3 regions of the Citrobacter sp. U14242 genome follow, and region 3 is predicted to be linked to each of the others. Evidence: predicted binding sites of a transcription regulator. Region 3 holds the regulator's gene; each other region holds the start of a gene.
The links. The regulator CRP, encoded in region 3, controls carbon source genes, mostly activating them, when cyclic AMP is high. The targets are predictions, from matches to a motif close to ATGTGANNNNNNTCACAT.

Region 1: the regulator CRP is predicted to act here: its motif matches at 2,719-2,736, upstream of ldtB (L,D-transpeptidase).
Region 2: the regulator CRP is predicted to act here: its motif matches at 2,477-2,494, upstream of focA (formate transporter FocA).

Annotation. Positions count from the first base shown of each region.
Region 1 is NZ_JBKGLW010000008.1:152,023-156,315, reverse strand. It holds gene mntR (manganese-binding transcriptional regulator MntR) at 60-533, shown strand; gene ACLJXE_RS14845 (anion transporter) at 530-1,639, shown strand; gene ldtB (L,D-transpeptidase) at 1,702-2,622, opposite strand; gene ACLJXE_RS14835 (ABC-F family ATPase) at 2,851-4,293, shown strand, end outside.
Region 2 is NZ_JBKGLW010000008.1:69,799-74,091, forward strand. It holds gene ycaO (30S ribosomal protein S12 methylthiotransferase accessory factor YcaO) at 388-2,148, shown strand; gene focA (formate transporter FocA) at 2,553-3,410, shown strand; gene pflB (formate C-acetyltransferase) at 3,470-4,293, shown strand, end outside.
Region 3 is NZ_JBKGLW010000002.1:43,959-48,251, reverse strand. It holds gene ACLJXE_RS03000 (YccS/YhfK family putative transporter) at 1-1,859, opposite strand, end outside; gene crp (cAMP-activated global transcriptional regulator CRP) at 1,911-2,543, opposite strand; gene ACLJXE_RS02990 (OsmC family protein) at 2,853-3,260, shown strand; gene ACLJXE_RS02985 (phosphoribulokinase) at 3,354-4,223, opposite strand; gene ACLJXE_RS02980 (YheU family protein) at 4,277-4,293, opposite strand, start outside.

The DNA of each region.
Region 1 (4,293 bases), on a different contig from region 3:
TTACAATGAGCGTTCTCTAATCAGATGCTGTTAATGCGTCACAGGAACGAGGAAGCAGAATGAGTCGTCGCGCAGGTATGCCAACAACAAAAAAAGTGACGCAATTGGTGAATGTCGAAGAACACGTTGAAGGATTTCGTCAGGTCCGCGAGGCACATCGCCGTGAGCTGATTGATGACTACGTAGAGCTGATTTCCGATCTCATTATCGAGGTGGGTGAAGCGCGTCAGGTGGATATGGCCGCACGTCTTGGGGTTTCCCAGCCGACGGTTGCCAAAATGCTTAAGCGCCTTGCCTCCGTTGGGTTGATTGAAATGATTCCCTGGCGTGGGGTGTTTTTAACTGCCGAAGGTGAGCGTCTGGCGCAGGAGAGCCGGGAACGCCATCAGATTGTGGAAAACTTCCTGCTGATGTTAGGTATCAGTCCGGAGATTGCCCGTCGCGATGCGGAGGGAATGGAGCATCATGTCAGTAAGGAAACACTGGAGGCTTTTAGTCGGTTTACGCAACAGCAAGGAACAGGCTCTGAATGAGTTTTCCTTTTCTTGGTGCCTTACAGCGCGATCGTTTTTTCCAGCTGTTAATCCTCATCGGGGGTGTTCTGAGCCTGTTTGTGCCATTTACACCCCGCACCTGGCCTGGGGCAATTGACTGGCACACAATTATTACGCTAAGCGGCCTGATGCTGCTAACCAAAGGCGTGGAGCTAAGCGGTTACTTTGATGTTTTAGGGCGCAAGATGACCCGCCGCTTCAAGACGGAACGTCAGTTAGCGATATTTATGGTGCTGGCGGCGGCGCTGCTGTCGACCTTTCTGACCAACGATGTCGCCTTATTTATTGTTGTTCCCCTCACCATTACCCTGAAAAAACTGTGCGCCATCCCGGTAAACCGCCTCATTATTTTTGAGGCGCTGGCGGTGAACGCAGGTTCGCTGCTGACGCCGATAGGTAATCCGCAGAACATTTTGATGTGGGGGCGCTCTGGCCTGTCATTTACTGCGTTTACCTGGCAAATGGCACCGCTTGCGGGTGCCATGATGCTGACGTTGGTGGTGCTGTGCTGGTTTAGTTTCCTACATAAAACACTGCACTATCATAGCGGTACGCGCGCACCTGACTGGCAACCTCGGTTGGTGTGGAGCTGCCTGGCGCTGTATATCGTCTTTCTGACGGCACTGGAACTGAAGCAGGAACTCTGGGGGCTGGCGATTGTGGCGACAGGATTCATGATACTGGCTCGTCGTGTGATGACCAGCGTGGACTGGACGCTGCTGCTGGTATTTATGGCGATGTTTATTGATGTACATCTGTTGACGCAGTTACCGGTACTCCAGGGGATTTCGGGACACTTTGGTACGCTTTCCCAACCAGGACTATGGTTGACGGCAATCGGTCTGTCGCAGTTTATCAGTAATGTACCCAGCACTATTTTGCTACTGAACTATGTCCCGCCAACGCTACTGCTGGCCTGGGCTGTCAATATTGGCGGTTTTGGCCTGTTATCGGGATCGCTGGCGAATCTGATTGCTTTACGCATGGCAAACGACCGGCGTATCTGGTGGCGTTTTCATTGGTATTCGGTGCCGATGCTGATTTGGGCGGCGCTGGTGGGATATGGCTTGTTGCTGTTGATGTGATAGCGGCAGAGAGGCAATAAAAAAGGCGGATGATTCATCCGCCTTTTTCGTTTCAGGTCTGCTTAGTTCAGACGAACCGGCATACCTGAGCGGTTCTGTACCGCCTGCTCAACGACGGCCTGATCGACGTCAGACTGACCGGTGATGTTGGTAATGCTCTTGTTCAGCGTAATAGGTACGATTTCGCCGCCTTCAAACTGCGCTTCAGTAGTAGAAAGTGGGTTATGTACCTCAATGTAACGGCTACCGTCTGGTTCAGTGGTGGCTTTCACTGGCTCATCGATAAACTGGACGCGCGTGCCAACCGGAACATTTTCAAACAGGAACTTGATGTCATCGTTACGCAGACGCACGCAACCGTGGCTGACGCGTAAGCCGACGCCGAAGTTAGCGTTGGTACCGTGGATAGCATACAGACGGCCGATATACAGCGCGTACAGACCCATCGGGTTATCCGGACCTGCCGGCACGACAGCTGGCAGCGGCTCGCCCGCAGCACGGTATTCCGCATGCATTTTAGCGGTTGGCGTCCAGGTTGGGCCGGCTTTCTTACGTTCAACTTTGGTGGTCCAGTTGATAGGGGTGTCTTTACCTAACTGGCCGATACCGATCGGCAGAACGATAACGGTGTTCGTACCTTTCGGGTAGTAGTACAGACGCATTTCGGCGCTGTTAATCACAATACCTTCATGCACGGTATCCGGCAGGATCAACTGCTGAGGAATGTTCAGTACGGTGCCGCCTTTCGGCAGGAAGGTATCCACGCCCGGGTTGGCTTCCAGCATGTTGGACAGACCCATCTGGTACTCAGCCGCAAAATATTCCAGCGGCTGGGTGTTACCTTCAGGGATGGTGATGACCTGGTTTTGGCCAATCAAACGACTACCATCGGTAGGCAGCGGATACGTGACGGCTGAAGCGGTGTTACAAAAACCAACTACCGCGAGCGCCGCCGCGAAAAGCGTTGTCAATTTCATATTCATTTTTGCGAGATTCTGAAGCCAAGCAGGCTAGTGGGTTGAGATTTATGTAGTGTTGGGCACGCATTATATGTGCATTCTGTGCAACAAGGAATTCGGATGTGTACTAAATCACACTTTTTTCCTTTTGCTTTCACTTTATCTGTCCAGCATGAACGGCGCGATCTTATTGCAGAGTTATGGCATAATAAGCGGTTTGTCACATATTTCTTTCTCTTTCAGGATACGCCAGTGTTAGTTTCCAGCAACGTCACTATGCAGTTCGGCAGTAAGCCGCTGTTTGAAAATATTTCCGTCAAGTTTGGCGGCGGCAATCGTTACGGCCTGATTGGCGCGAACGGTAGCGGTAAATCCACCTTTATGAAAATTCTCGGCGGCGACCTCGAACCGACGCTGGGTAACGTTTCACTCGATCCGAACGAGCGCATCGGTAAGCTGCGTCAGGATCAGTTCGCTTTTGAAGAGTTCACCGTTCTCGACACCGTTATTATGGGCCATGCTGAACTGTGGGAAGTGAAGCAGGAACGTGACCGTATCTACGGCCTGGCCGAGATGAGCGAAGAAGACGGCTATAAAGTGGCTGACCTCGAAGTTCAGTATGGCGAAATGGACGGCTACTCTGCGGAAGCCCGTGCGGGCGAACTGCTGTTGGGCGTAGGTATTCCGGTAGAACAACATTACGGACCGATGAGCGAAGTTGCGCCCGGCTGGAAACTGCGTGTGCTTCTGGCGCAGGCGCTGTTTTCTAACCCGGACATTCTGCTGCTCGACGAACCAACGAACAACCTGGATATCGACACCATCCGCTGGCTGGAGCAGACGCTGAACGAGCGTGACAGCACCATGATCATCATTTCGCACGACCGTCACTTCCTGAACATGGTCTGCACGCACATGGCGGATCTGGACTACGGCGAACTGCGCGTTTATCCGGGTAACTACGACGAATACATGACGGCGGCGACTCAGGCTCGTGAGCGTCTGCTGGCTGATAATGCCAAGAAGAAAGCGCAGATTGCCGATCTGCAATCCTTCGTCAGTCGCTTTAGCGCCAACGCATCTAAATCTCGACAGGCGACCTCGCGCGCGCGTCAGATCGATAAGATTAAGCTCGACGAAGTGAAAGCCTCCAGCCGCCAGAACCCGTTCATCCGCTTCGAGCAGGATAAGAAACTGTTCCGTAACTCGCTGGAAGTGGAAGCCCTGACTAAAGGATTCGAGGAAGGCCCGCTGTTTAAAAACTTTAATCTGCTGCTGGAAGTGGGAGAGAAGGTTGCCATCATTGGTGCCAACGGTGTGGGTAAATCCACCATGCTGAAAACGTTGGTTGGCGATTTGCAGCCGGACAACGGTACCGTTAAGTGGTCTGAAAATGCCCTGGTCGGTTACTACGCGCAGGATCACGAATACGAGTTTGAAAACGATCTGACCGTATTCGAATGGATGAGTCAGTGGAAACAGGAAGGCGATGATGAGCAGGTTGTGCGCAGCTTCCTCGGTCGTCTGCTGTTCAGTCAGGATGACATCAAGAAACCTGCGAAGGTGCTCTCCGGTGGTGAAAAAGGGCGCATGCTGTTCGGTAAACTGATGATGCAGAAACCGAATATCCTGGTTATGGATGAACCAACCAACCACCTGGATATGGAATCAATCGAATCGCTGAACATGGCACTG
Region 2 (4,293 bases), on a different contig from region 3:
TGACAGACATTGGGTATAAGTTATTCCTGTGGATATCGGTTTTATCATTCAGTGACACGCGCCGCAATGGGTAAAACTGGTCAGGGCAAAAATGAGCGATGCGTCACACAACAGAATCTATCGGATTGACGGATAAAAACCGAGATTTTCGCTATCAGGAGGCGCATTTTGCCCAGCCGACCTTCGACCATTCTGGTTTTGCCTCGCGCAGAGATATATTAAAGAAAGAAGCCCCCCTTCCCTTCAGCAGATAGTCCGCGAACATTCGACTGCATACGCCACGGTGTGAATCAAATGCTTTATTTACGCCGAGGCTCCGGCGGCGATAGCGCCATTCATTGAAAACCCGTATCATTGCGCGCTTTCCGTACGACAAAAGTGATTTTCATGACGCAAACATTTATCCCCGGCAAAGATGCCGCACTGGAAGATTCCATCGCTCGCTTCCAGCAAAAATTACTCGACCTCGGTTTTCAAATTGAAGAAGCCTCATGGTTGAATCCCGTTCCTAACGTCTGGTCTGTACATATTCGCGACAAAGAATGCGCGCTGTGCTTTACCAACGGTAAAGGTGCGACTAAAAAAGCGGCACTGGCCTCCGCACTGGGCGAATATTTTGAGCGTCTGTCCACGAATTACTTCTTTGCGGATTTCTGGCTGGGCGAAACCATCGCTAACGGCCCGTTCGTACATTACCCGAACGAAAAATGGTTCCCACTGACTGAAGATGATGACGTACCTGAAGGTTTGCTGGATGCGCGTCTGCGTGCGTTCTACGATCCAGACAATGAACTGACCGGTAGCATGCTTATCGATCTGCAATCCGGCAATGAAGAACGCGGCGTTTGTGGCCTGCCGTTTACCCGTCAGTCAGATAATCAGACCGTTTACATTCCGATGAACATTATCGGTAACCTGTACGTATCTAACGGTATGTCTGCGGGTAACACACCGAATGAAGCCCGCGTTCAGGGACTGTCTGAAGTTTTTGAGCGCTATGTGAAGAACCGCATTATCGCGGAAAGCATCAGCCTGCCGGAAATTCCGGCCGAAGTGATGTCGCGTTACCCGGCAGTCGTTGAATCCATTGCAAAGCTGGAAGCCGAAGGATTCCCAATCTTCGCGTACGACGGCTCGCTGGGCGGCAAATACCCGGTTATCTGCGTGGTACTGTTCAACCCGGCTAACGGTACCTGTTTTGCCTCTTTCGGTGCGCACCCGGATTTCGGTGTTGCACTGGAGCGTACCGTCACTGAACTGTTGCAGGGCCGTGGTCTGAAAGATCTTGATGTCTTCACTCCCCCAACCTTCGACGATGAAGAAGTGGCTGAGCACACTAACCTTGAAACACACTTCATCGATTCCAGCGGTCTGATCTCCTGGGATCTGTTCAAGCAGGATGCCGATTACCCGTTCGTTGACTGGAATTTCTCCGGTACAACGGAAGAAGAGTTTGCAACCCTGATGGCCATCTTCAAAGCGGAAGATAAAGAAGTCTACATCGCCGACTACGAGCATCTGAGCGTTTACGCTTGCCGCATTATCGTCCCGGGTATGTCTGACATCTACCCAGCAGAAGATTTGTGGTTAGCCAACAACAGCATGGGAGCACACCTGCGTGATACCATTCTCTCTCTGCCAGGCAGCGAATGGGAAAAAGAAGACTACCTCAACCTGCTCGCACAGCTGGATGAAGAAGGGTTCGACGATTTCACTCGCGTACGTGAACTGCTGGGTTTGGCGACCGGAGCGGATAATGGCTGGTATACCCTGCGCATTGGCGAGCTCAAAGTAATGCTGGCTCTGGCGGGTGGTGACCTTGAGCAGGCACTGATCTGGACGGAATGGACGATGGAATTTAACGCATCCGTCTTTAGTGCTGAACGCGCAAACTATTACCGCTGCCTGCAAACCCTGTTGCTGTTGTCACAGGAAGAGGACCGCCAGCCGCTGCAGTATCTTAACGCATTTGTTCGTATGTACGGTGCAGAGGCAGTTGAAGCAGCAAGTGCAGCAATGAGCGGAGAAGCGCCATTCTACGGATTACAAACGGTTGATAGCGATCTGCAGGCTTTCCCGGCACATCAGTCTCTGCTGAAAGCCTATGAGAAGCTGCAACGTGCGAAAGCAACGCACTGGTCAAAATAGTGGCAAACAGCCTGTGTTGAGTAGGCTAAACGTATTGTCTGGGCTATATTACGGGGCGCTTTAAGCGCCCTGTTTTTTTATTTTTGTTTACTCAGAAATAAATGTAAAAGCAAGGTTAAATATTAGTAGTTGATATTAAAAATTTTAGTTTATTAATGTCGCTATTTATCTCAATTACTCCATTTTAATTAACCGTCCGACTGGAGGCATAAAGAAAAAATTCAACTCACTTTATAATTTTTAAAATTTATTTTTATATGGATAATCAACAAGTTACACCGTAATCGCATAAAAACCATGCGTCTTGCGGGCCTATAAGCCAGGCGAGATATGATCTATATCAAATTCTCATCTATAATGCTTTGTTAGTATCTCGTCGCCGACTTAATAAAGAGAGAGTTAGTGTGAAAGCTGACAACCCTTTTGATCTTATACTTCCTGCTGCTATGGCCAAAGTTGCCGAAGAAGCAGGCGTCTATAAAGCAACGAAACATCCGCTTAAGACGTTCTATCTGGCAATTACTGCCGGTGTGTTCATTTCAATTGCCTTTGTTTTCTATATCACTGCCACAACCGGTACCGGCACAATGCCTTTCGGCATGGCAAAATTGGTGGGTGGTATCTGCTTTTCCCTGGGGCTGATCCTTTGCGTTGTCTGCGGCGCTGACCTCTTCACTTCAACCGTACTGATTGTCGTCGCTAAAGCCAGTGGTCGTATTACCTGGGGTCAGTTAGCGAAGAACTGGCTTAACGTTTATGTCGGTAACCTGATTGGTGCGCTGATCTTTGTGTTACTCATGTGGCTTTCTGGCGAGTATATGACCGCCAACGGCGCGTGGGGACTCAACGTCCTGCAAACGGCCGACCACAAAGTGCACCATACTTTTGTTGAAGCTGTAAGCCTTGGTATTCTGGCTAACCTAATGGTGTGTCTGGCCGTCTGGATGAGCTACTCTGGCCGCAGCCTGATGGACAAAGCGTTTATCATGGTATTACCGGTCGCAATGTTTGTTGCCAGCGGTTTTGAGCACAGTATCGCAAACATGTTTATGATCCCTATGGGTATCGTAATACGCGATTTCGCCACCCCGGAATTCTGGACCGCTGTCGGTTCTTCTCCGGAGAATTTTTCTCACCTGACCGTGATGAATTTCATCACCGATAACCTGATTCCGGTTACGATCGGTAACATTATCGGCGGCGGTTTGTTGGTCGGGTTGACATACTGGGTCATTTACCTGCGTGGTAACGATCATCATTAATCTGTTGATGTTCATTACACGTAGTAAATAAAAAATCCACTTAAGAAGGTAGGTGTTACATGTCCGAGCTTAATGAAAAGTTAGCCACAGCCTGGGAAGGTTTTACCAAAGGTGATTGGCAGAATGAAGTAAACGTCCGTGACTTCATTCAGAAAAACTACACTCCGTATGAGGGTGACGAGTCCTTCCTGGCTGGCGCAACTGAAGCGACCACTGCACTGTGGGACAGCGTAATGGAAGGCGTTAAACAGGAAAACCGCACTCACGCGCCTGTTGACTTTGACACCTCCGTTGCTTCTACCATCACTTCTCACGACGCTGGCTACATCAACAAAGCGCTCGAGAAAATTGTTGGTCTGCAGACTGAAGCTCCGCTGAAACGTGCGATCATCCCGTTTGGCGGTATCAAAATGGTTGAAGGTTCCTGCAAAGCGTACAATCGCGAACTGGACCCGATGCTGAAAAAAATCTTCACCGAATACCGTAAAACCCACAACCAGGGTGTATTCGATGTTTATACCAAAGACATTCTGAACTGCCGTAAATCTGGTGTTCTGACTGGTCTGCCAGATGCGTATGGCCGTGGCCGTATCATCGGTGACTACCGTCGCGTTGCGCTGTACGGTATCGACTACCTGATGAAAGACAAATACGCTCAGTTCGTCTCTCTGCAATCAGACCTGGAAAATGGCGTAAACCTGGAAGCGACTATCCGTCTGCGTGAAGAAATCGCTGAACAGCACCGCGCTCTGGGTCAGATCAAAGAAATGGCTGCTAAATATGGCTGCGATATCTCTGGTCCGGCTACCAACGCTCAGGAAGCTATCCAGTGGACTTACTTCGGCTACCTGGCCGCTGTTAAATCTCAGAACGGTGCAGCAAT
Region 3 (4,293 bases):
TGGAGCGCAATTTCGCAGGATTCCAGATATCGCTGCGCCAGATCCGGCGTCAACATCGTGTGCTCTCTTGCCAGGGTAGTCATTGCATTGATGTGCTCGACGATGAACTGGCTGTGTGTAACCCACAGTTTCATATCTGCCAGATAGTGCGAGTTAAACCCGGGTTCCTGCATGGCCTGGTTTAATGAGTTAAACAGCGTGTTTTGCGCCTGGTTGACCCGCATGCGCTGATACGCCAACGGTGTGGCTTGCGGATCGTTGCTGAGGATTAGGCGGATGGCTTCTTGATCTGCTCCTAGTGCATCGTGAGCGTTCTTACGTAGTAAACCACTCTGCCATTGCGGCCACAGCCAGAGCGTACCGCCAAAGGCGATCAAACAGCCGATCACGGTGTCGACAAATCGGGGCACGATAAACTGTTCCCCGTTCAACGTCAGTAACTGCAGGGTATATACCGCCGTGACCGTAAAGCCCACGGTGGCCCAGCCATAGTTTTTGCGGATGATCAGATAGCTCACCAGGGTTATCAGCAGCATAGCTGCCAGCGTGAAGCCCTCAGGAATATGAAAGTGCAACGTAACACCCGCAATCACCAGTCCGACAAGCGTGCCCACCGAGCGGTGTAAAATACGCACCCGGGTTGCGCCGTAGCCATTCTGAGTGACGAACAGTATCGTCATCAGGATCCAGTAAGGTTTTGGCAGGTGTAAAGCGCTACCCATCAGGCTGGCGATACTCAACATGACGCTGATGCGTCCGGCGTTACGCAGCGCCGGAGATTTCAACGACAAATAGTTTTTCAGTGCCGGAATTAACGGTAATCGACGCTGTTTATCAGCCATCAAATCCCGGGCATATAGTGGGCGTTGGGTACGCAGCACACGGGCAATGCGGCTGAAATGCCAGTAGCAAAATTGTCCCACCGGATTATCCGGGTGCTGCCGGGCAATCTTCTCCAGGGTGCCTATCTGCTTTTCCATCGAAAAACGCGTTGGCAAGCGGTGGTACAAAATGTCATCAGCCAGTACGCGCAGGCGTTCGGCAACGGTGCGAGCGTTCCAGCGAATCACCTGTTCAGCATGACTGCGTTCAACAAGCTTCTGCACTTCTTCGGGTTGATGCAGGCTGACGGAAATATGTTCCTGTAAATCCAACGCTTCCTGGAAAACACGTAGCAAGCGTTTGTATTCATTATTGTGATGTGCCGACAGCATGTGCATTTGCTGGTAGCACTGGGTAATCAGATCCACGGCTTTTTGTTGACGGACCAGCAGGGGCGGTAGTGCTTTTTCGGGATCGGTATGCTGGGTCAACATGCTGTATTTGGCCTCACAGTAATCGGCTAATTCGCGGTACAACAAACTGAGTGATTCGCGCAGCGGTTGTTCACGCCACATCCAGAACCAGAACCAGTTAAACAGGCCGTACCATACTGTCCCCAACGCGTAGATCAGCAGTGGTTCCCAGACGGGCATGTTCCCGGCCAGACTCAGTGTGAAAATCGCCGCGATCAGTGAGGCGGGCAGAAGTCGTGCATGCAACGGGCTTAGCTCGGCGGTCACACCGAGAATCAGCGTCAGGCCGGTGAGGATCAGCGGCAGCGGTATCGTTTGTGCCAGCAGTAACTGCATGATCAGGCTGCAGCCGGCAAACAGCGAGGCGCCAATAACTAAGCGTTTGAAAAAGCGCTTATGCGGGGTATCAAGACCGGCAATGTTGCAGCAGGCGGGGACGAGGGAGAAAAGCAGTCCCAAATGAAGCTGACCAATGATAAGACCGACAGCCACAGGTAAACATAGCACCAGCGTCTGTCGTAGTGCGTAGTTGATCTCGGGGTGATAAATCAGTCTTCGCCACATCGGAGCAAACAAAAATGGCGCATTACTGCGTAACACGCCATGTCGATGGGATTAACGCGTGCCGTAGACGACGATGGTCTTACCATGCGCGGAGATCAGGTTCTGATCTTCCAGCATCTTCAGGATACGACCAACGGTTTCACGGGAACAGCCAACGATCTGGCCAATTTCCTGACGGGTGATTTTAATCTGCATGCCGTCCGGGTGGGTCATCGCGTCAGGCTGTTTCGCCAGGTTCAGCAGAGTCTGGGCGATACGACCGGTTACGTCGAGGAAGGCAAGGTTGCCCACTTTTTCAGACGTTACCTGCAGACGACGAGCCATCTGAGAAGACAGGCGCATCAGAATATCCGGGTTAACCTGGATTAATTGACGAAATTTTTTGTATGAAATTTCAGCGACTTCACATGCGGTTTTGGCTCGTACCCAGGCGCTACGTTCCTGGCCTTCTTCAAACAGGCCTAGTTCACCAATGAAATCGCCCTGATTCAGATAAGAAAGGATCATTTCTTTCCCTTCTTCATCTTTGATCAGCACTGCCACTGAGCCTTTAACGATGTAATACAACGTTTCCGCTTTTTCACCCTGGTGAATCAGCGTGCTCTTCGATGGGTACTTATGAATATGGCAATGAGACAAGAACCATTCGAGAGTCGGGTCTGTTTGCGGTTTGCCAAGCACCATGCGCGGTTATCCTCTGTTATAAGCTGTCTCCAGAGCCAGAAAACGACGCTGCCTCTGGGGTTGCAAAAATATGCTTCCCGCTACCTGGGAAAGGGGCTGCTAAAAAGTGAACTGCAGCCTGTAATGTGATGTCCTCTGCATACCTGCAGTACGCCAATGTATTACTGTAGCGTCCTGACTGTTTTAGCATAGCTTTCGCCGTGTGTCTCCTGGTGTCTCGCTTCAGCATGACGCAGGTCGCCTTCCGTTGCGAGAATTGTTATGTACGCGTAATCTGTCAGGAAAATTGAAACATTGGAGTTACGAAATATGCAAGCGCGTGTAAAGTGGGTTGAGGGGTTAACCTTCCTCGGTGAGTCCGCCTCAGGCCACCAAATTTTGATGGACGGTAACTCTGGTGATAAAGCGCCGAGCCCGATGGAGATGGTATTAATGGCGGCAGGGGGGTGTAGCGCCATTGATGTCGTGTCGATCCTGCAAAAGGGTCGCCAGGATGTCACCAACTGCGAAGTGAAGCTCACCTCTGAGCGTCGTGAAGAAGCACCGCGTCTGTTTACCCACATCAATCTGCATTTCATCGTGACGGGGCGCGACCTGAAAGATGCCTCTGTGTCTCGGGCGGTTGATCTTTCTGCTGAGAAATATTGCTCCGTGGCGTTGATGCTGGAAAAAGCGGTGAATATCACCCATTCCTATGAAGTGATTGCTGCTTCGTGATGCCATGCCTGATGGCGTTACACTTATCAGGCCTACAGGATATAAACGTGTAGGCCGGATAAAGCATCAGCCGCCATTCGGCAAAAGAACACATTACTCGATCTTCTTCCCTTCCATCAGCCTCTGCACCAATGGCAGCATGATCAGCTCCATCGCCAGCCCCATCTTGCCGCCTGGCACGACTAACGTATTAATATGGGAAATGAATGAACCCTGAAGCATAGCCAGCAGCCAGGGATAATCGATGCCTTCCAGATTACGAAAATGAATCACTACAAAGCTCTCATCCAGCGACGGAATACTCTTTGCCGCAAAGGGGTTGGAGGTGTCGACGGTGGGCACACGCTGAAAGTTAATATGCGTGCGGGAAAACTGCGGCGTAATGTAATTGATATAATCGTCCATTGAGCGTACGACCGAGTCCATTACTGCCTCGCGGGAGTGACCGCGTTCGCTGGTATCGCGGGTGAGTTTCTGGATCCACTCCAGGTTCACTATAGGGACAACACCAACAAGCAGATCGACATGCCGCGCCACATTTTGTTGCGGGGTTACTACACCGCCGTGCAAGCCTTCATAGAACAGCACGTCCGTCGGTTCAGGCAGCGGCTGCCAGGGGGTAAATGTGCCCGGAACCTGATTCCACGGAACGGCTTCATCATACGTGTGCAGATATTTTCGTGACTGGCCTTTGCCCGACTGACCGTACTCGATGAAGGTGTGTTCCAGCAGGCTGAAATCGTTGGCTTCGGGGCCGAAGTAGCTGATGTGTCGTCCGGCGTCGCGCGCTTTGCGGATCGCCATATCCATTTCCGGGCGGGTATAACGATGAAAACTGTCACCTTCCACCTCGGCGGCACGCAGATTTAACTGTGCGAAAATTTTACGAAACGCGAGGCTGGTGGTGGTGGTCCCCGCGCCGCTGGATCCTGTTACCGCAATCACCGGATGTTTGGCAGACATAACAACTCCATAAATAGGTTGGTTTTTTATTATAGTCAGCCGTCGGCAGCGGATTACTTGTGAAGCTGTT